2 regions of the Vibrio sp. 1401 genome follow, and region 2 is predicted to be linked to the other one. Evidence: predicted binding sites of a transcription regulator. Region 2 holds the regulator's gene; the other holds the start of a gene.
The links. The regulator CRP, encoded in region 2, controls carbon source genes, mostly activating them, when cyclic AMP is high. The targets are predictions, from matches to a motif close to TGTGANNNNNNTCACA.
Positions count from the first base shown of each region.

Region 1 (3,426 bases), on a different contig from region 2:
TTCGCCGCCGCCCGTATCCTTTTACTTCTCGAATTCGCCGCGTGCGTTTTGGCCCGCAGCCTTAACAAAACCTGCAAACAATGGATGTCCATCGCGAGGAGTCGAGGTGAATTCTGGGTGGAACTGAGCCGCTACAAACCATGGGTGAGCTGGGTTCTCAATCATTTCCACTAACTTCTTGTCCGCAGATAGACCTGATACTTTTAGGCCTGCTTTTTCGATTTGCGGACGAAGCACGTTATTCACTTCGTAACGGTGACGGTGACGTTCATGGATCGTCGCGCTACCGTACAGTTCACGAGCTTTAGTCCCTTTCTCTAGGTGACACAGCTGTGAACCAAGACGCATCGTACCGCCTAGGTCAGACTTTTCAGTACGCTCTTCTACGCTACCTGATTCGTCTACCCACTCTGTGATCAAACCTACCACAGGGTACTTAGTCTCTTTGTTAAATTCTGTTGAATGTGCACCTTCCATACCCGCAACGTTACGCGCGTATTCGATTAGTGCAACTTGCATACCCAAACAAATACCTAGGTAAGGCACGTTATTTTCACGTGCATATTGAGCCGCACGGATCTTGCCTTCAATACCACGATCGCCGAAGCCACCTGGTACTAGGATCGCGTCCAAACCTTCTAGAAGTTCAACGCCTTTTGTTTCGATATCTTGTGAGTCTACATACTTAATTGTGACGCTTAGACGGTTTTTCAAGCCAGCGTGTTTAAGCGCTTCGTTCACAGATTTGTATGCATCTGGTAATTCAATGTATTTACCAACCATACCGATGGTTACTTCACCAGTAGGATTTGCTTCTTCGTAGATAACCTGTTCCCATTCAGAAAGGTCTGCTTCAGGAGCAGTAATACCAAAGCGAGCACACACAAGGTCATCTAGCCCTTGAGATTTAATCAACTGAGGGATCTTGTAGATAGAGTCTACATCCTTCATTGAAATTACTGCTTTTTCTGGAACATTACAGAACAGTGCGATTTTTTTACGCTCATTCGCAGGAATAACGCGATCGCTACGGCAAACTAGGATGTCTGGCTGAATACCGATAGATAGAAGTTCTTTTACAGAGTGTTGCGTCGGCTTAGTTTTCACTTCGCCCGCTGCCGCTAGGTAAGGAACAAGTGTTAGGTGCATGAACATTGCGCGCTCACGGCCTAGCTCAACAGCTAGCTGACGAATCGCTTCCATAAATGGTAGTGATTCGATATCACCAACAGTACCGCCAACTTCAACGATAGCCACATCATGGCCTTCAGAACCTGCAATAACGCGATCTTTGATCGCGTTAGTGATATGAGGGATAACTTGAATAGTTGCGCCTAGGTAGTCACCACGACGTTCTTTACGAAGTACGTCGGCATAAACACGACCTGCAGTGAAGTTGTTACGCTTGGTCATCTTGGTACGGATGAAACGCTCGTAGTGACCAAGGTCAAGGTCAGTCTCTGCGCCATCTTCTGTAACGAACACTTCACCGTGCTGAGTAGGGCTCATTGTGCCCGGGTCAACGTTGATGTAAGGGTCAAGCTTCATCATAGTCACTTTAAGACCACGAGCTTCTAGAATAGCCGCAAGAGATGCTGCTGCAATACCTTTACCTAGAGAGGATACAACCCCGCCAGTAACAAAAATGTAATTTGTCGTCATGTTTAACCTGAAATTGGTTGAATGAGGGAAATGGAGTGCTTCTGGACGGGAGATAAATATACCAGAAGCTCCTTACCGCCACAACGTGAAATCTATCACACCGTAATTTTTTATTTTTTGCTTCAAATCAAAGTGAGCAAAGACAAACCAAAGTCCGTTTTCGTGTAACCAAACAAGCTGACCTTATATTATGTATTCTGCCAGTTTACCTCTGCCTCGATTCTTCTTGTTTTACTTCATCCCAAAAATGGTCAAGTTCTGATAAAGAACAATCTGTAAGTACTTTGCCTGACTGCTGGACCTTGCCTTCAACTTGTTTAAAACGTCGCGCAAACTTTACGTTTGCTTTTCCTAGCGCGACTTCTGGGTTTTTATCAAGGTGGCGAGCCAAATTGACAGTCGCAAATAGCAAATCACCGAGCTCCAACTCAACTTTCTCTTCATCGGGCTGAACTTGCAGTGCCTCTTCCATGACTTCGTCAATTTCTTCTCGTACTTTATCGACAACCGGGCCAAGTGAATCCCAATCAAACCCAAATTTTGCACATTTTTTCTGAATTTTTGTAGCACGAGAAAGTGCCGGTAAAGAGTTTGGTATTGAGTCTAGGATACTTTCTTCCGCTTTGCCTACTAGGGCTTTTTCTTTTGCTTTTTCCGCTTCCCAGTTCGCGTTAATTTCCTCGTCAGATTCAAACTCAACATCTGAAAAAACATGCGGGTGGCGACGAGTCAGTTTTTCGTTCACGGTTTCGACGACATCCGAAAAGTCGAACAGCTCTTGCTCTTTCGCTAGCTGACTGTAAAAAATCACCTGAAACAACAAATCCCCTAGCTCTTCTTTTAGATTGAGCCAATCTCGATTTTGAATCGCGTCCACCACCTCGTAGGTTTCTTCTATTGTATGCGGAACGATGGTGTCAAAGGTTTGTTTTAAGTCCCAAGGGCAACCGTTTTCGGGGTCACGCAGCTTCGCCATGATTTGTTCTAACTGTTCAATTGGATGACTCATTTTTTGTTCCTTTAAACCTTTCTATTAAAGAAAAAGGTGAGCAGCCAAAACCACTCACCTTCTACATTATATTTTCTCAGCAGCTTTCACTAAGTAATTGTTACTTTGACAAGGCAACAAGTTTTCGCGACTCCTGAGCATAGCCTACTATGTGATGCCCCTGAGCCGGCACGTCGGAATAAGTGCAGCTAACGCAGATAAAAAGCCAAATATGACGCAAGTGTAACTCTGTAAATAGTTGAAGTTGTAGCTAGGCGACAAACAAACGAGACTCCTGAGCATGGTTCACCATGTGATGGAGCGAGTGCGTGCAGTCAACAACGCTACAACGATAACTATGACGAGAGTTTTAGCCGAGGCGTTTCACCGTCATGACATCCTTGATCTGTTCCACACGTTTCGAAACCCGCGAAAGCACCTCAATATTGGTGACTTCTAGGTCAAAGTCCATGATGGCAAGTTGACGTCTGTAGTCGACTCGGTTCTTCATACTGGTCACTTTGATCTTTTCATTGGCGAACAGTGTCGTAATGTCTTTGAGTAGACCACCTCGCTCCATCGCTTCAACACGCACGGTGAGGATGTATGACCCCACAAAGCCGCTGCCCCAGACTGTATCGATGATGCGCTCTGGCGCATGATGGCGCAGTTCTTCTAGCTGTTCACAGTCACTACGGTGTACTGAAATCCCACGACCTTGCGTTATGTAACCAGAGATATCGTCACCTGGAATTGGCTGACAGCAACGTGCTAGA
Region 1 is NZ_JAWOWF010000004.1:152,392-155,817, forward strand. Features, by position in the region: gene R7Z77_RS03935 (CTP synthase) at 22-1,662, opposite strand; gene mazG (nucleoside triphosphate pyrophosphohydrolase) at 1,868-2,671, opposite strand; gene relA (GTP diphosphokinase) at 3,021-3,426, opposite strand, start outside.
Region 1: a site for CRP is predicted at 1,747-1,762, ahead of R7Z77_RS03935 (CTP synthase). Genes of this name have one in related genera too.

Region 2 (3,426 bases):
CCGGCGCATCATTTAGGTATGGGTTGTAGTGATCGTTGGCAGAACACGAAAAGTGAGCAAAGACTCGGAAAAGCGTGTTGACTGACTGGCATTTACCGTCACAGGTTGATGGTTGCTCGTTCATTATTCTGGACAACTTTTGTTGTGAACGAGCAGCCAACTTCCGCTTACCTTTAAACTCTACATCTCGTAACAAGGAGTCGTTATGACGCCCGATGTGTTATTTGAATCGCTATGGCAAGATTACATTCAACGTCTTTGCCCTTCGGCTGCTAAAGTGCATCAGCTGCTTCAAGAAGATGAGCCTCTGATTAATGATCATATAGCTTTACGTACCTTCAATATCGCGCCTCTTGGTATTGAAACTCTAGCTAAGCCATTTGTAGCTATTGGTTACAAGGCGTGTGGTGATTACATTTTCGAAAGCAAAAAGCTGGTTGCTAAGCACTATGAGCACCCAGATCCGAAGCAACCTAAAGTATTTATTAGTGAGCTAAAAGTTGAAGAGTGCTCGCCTGAGCTACAAGAGATTGTGAAAAATTTGGTGGCACAAATCGATGCTGACAAGCTGAAAGATAGCGCATTCTTACATGGTGGACGCTTGTGGGATTTAAGCTTTGCTGATTACCAAACGTTGGCTAAAGAAAGTGAGTACGCATCTTGGCTTGCGGCGCATGGTTACGGAGCAAACCACTTCACGGTGAGCGTTAACCAGCTCAATGAATATGAAGAAGTGAAGCAGGTAAACGATCATCTGCGTACCGCTGGGTTTACCATTAATGAAAATGGTGGTGAAGTGAAGGGCACTCCTGAGGTGTTGCTAGAGCAGTCATCGACCATGGCAGATAAAGTAGCGGTTCGTTTTAGCGAAGGCACTGAAATTATCCCTGGCGGGTTTTATGAATTTGCTAAGCGCTATCCGATGGAAAATGGTGATTTGTACCCAGGTTTCGTGGCCGCTTCAGCTGACAAAATCTTTGAAAGTACGAATGGCTAAGTTTTAGGGTTAACCTGTTAAGCTTACTCATTAGTGTTCGCTGCACCCTATCTCATTTGGTCATGAGTAAATAAAAAGCCACCAATGTTGCCATTGGTGGCTTTTATAATTTTGTTCGTGTCACTCTAGTTCGAGATTAACGAGTACCGTAAACCACGATGGTTTTACCGTGAGCAGAGATTAGGTTCTGCTCTTCTAGCATCTTCAAGATACGACCTACTGTCTCACGAGAACAGCCAACAATTTGACCGATTTCTTGACGAGTGATCTTGATTTGCATGCCGTCTGGGTGAGTCATTGCGTCTGGTTGTTTTGCAAGGTTCAGAAGCGTCTGAGCGATACGACCAGTTACGTCTAGGAACGCCAGGTCACCCACTTTTTGGCTAGTTACTTGAAGACGACGAGCCATCTGCGCAGAAAGACGCATTAGGATGTCTGGGTTTACTTGGATAAGCTGACGGAACTTCTTGAAAGAAATTTCAGCAACTTCACAAGGAGATTTAGCACGAACCCAAGCTGTGCGCTCTTGGTCTTCCTCGAATAGACCAAGTTCACCAATAAAGTCTCCTTGGTTTAGGTAAGAAAGGATCATCTCCTTACCTTCTTCGTCTTTGATAAGAACCGCAACAGAACCTTTAACGATGTAGTACAAAGTTTCTGCCTTTTCGCCCGCGTGAATTAGCGTGCTCTTTGAAGGGTACTTATGAATATGACAGTGTGAAAGAAACCACTCTAATGTTGGGTCGGTTTGAGGTTTACCTAGAACCATAATATCTCACTTCCTCTGCAGGGTACGCTTGCGCTATCCATATTTTAGCTAAGCCTGAATTAGGCCTACTAGAATAAGAGCACTTTTTATATGCTGCAAGCTCTCTTGTGTTTCGGTAAGAAATAGTATCCTTTTTCGAAAACGATTTCTTGATTTTAATCGTGCCATGATTGAGATTTTGTAAGCAAAACTGTGCACATGATCACGGTATGAAAAGTAAACATCTTCGCAGGCAGGTTTTTAGCCAATTTTCCCTGTTTCGATGAGCTGTTGTAGGATAGGCCGAACTATGAGCTCCATTGCAAAGCTCATCTTACCGCCGGGTACGACAATCGTGTTGTGGCGTGACATGAATGAGCCATCAATCATGGCCAGCAGATATGGGAAGTCGACATTCTTGATACCGCGTAGGCGAATCACCACAAAACTCTCATCCAAACTAGGGATGCCTTTTGCATTAAGTGGGTTGGAAGTATCAACGGTCGGTACGCGCTGGAAGTTGATGTGAGTACGAGAAAACTGCGGAGTGATATAGTTGAGGTAATCGTCCATGGATCGCACGATTGAGTCCATTACCGCTTCACGCGAATGGCCGCGATCGCGAGTGTCACGTACGAATTTTTGGATCCACTCTAAGTTCACAATCGGCACCATGCCAATTAAGAAATCCACATGTTGAGCAACATTAACATCGCCATCGACCACGCCACCATGTAACCCTTCATAAAACAGCACGTCGCTGTTTTCGGGTAAGTCTTGCCACGGTGTAAACGTGCCTGGCATTTGATTGTAGGGAACCGCTTCGTCAAACGTGTGCAGATAACGGCGCACGCTGCCAGTGCCGTCATGCCCGAACTTACGGAAAAACTCTTCTAATCCCGGGAAGTCATTAGCTTGTGGGCCAAAGTAGCTAATGTGTCGACCTTGCTCGCGGGCTTTGCGGATTTCGATGTCCATCTCTGGGCGAGTAAAGCGATGGAAGCTATCGCCTTCAACCCATGCGGGTTTAACGTTCATCATATTGAACATTTTACGGAAGGCTTCAGATGTAGTGGTCGTGCCGGCACCGGACGAACCAGTAACCGCAATAATTGGGTGTTTAGCTGACATGACAAACCTTGTCGAAAATTACTTACCTGTAATGTGCAGTAGAGTTACTACTGCACGGTCGATATCCCACTATAGCACGTAACAATACCTTGTCATCGAGTGGGATACGGTAAAATGTGAAGGGTCTAAAATTTTGTTTTATGTTGAATATCGACGGTTTCGTGTAGCTCAGAGAACACGATAACCGCTTCACCTTTTTCCAATTGAGCTTTGACTTGATCAATTTTGTCTTGCAAAGAAACCTCGACGGTTCCGTAATCCGTTCCTTCGCGTAAGACGAATTCACGAATTAAGTTTTCCAATGTTTCCGGCGCAATGTCTTGCCATGGAATGATCATAAATACCTCTAACTTTTATGATGAGCGGCTAGTTTACTGCGTTCGTTGCTTGGATACAGCAGAAAGGTAATCTGCGGCGATACTTTCGTAATACGCGGGCAGCGCTTCCTCCAACCAAAACTTAGGTTTTAACGCCGTTCCTGTCAGGAAGCCAACATGGCCACCGTGTTCAAAGAGACGGTAATCAATGTTATCTGGCAGAACAAACTTCG
Region 2 is NZ_JAWOWF010000041.1:29,986-33,411, forward strand. Features, by position in the region: gene R7Z77_RS18255 (DUF1338 domain-containing protein) at 206-997, shown strand; gene crp (cAMP-activated global transcriptional regulator CRP) at 1,134-1,766, opposite strand; gene R7Z77_RS18265 (phosphoribulokinase) at 2,007-2,876, opposite strand; gene R7Z77_RS18270 (YheU family protein) at 3,002-3,214, opposite strand; gene R7Z77_RS18275 (hydrolase) at 3,248-3,426, opposite strand, start outside.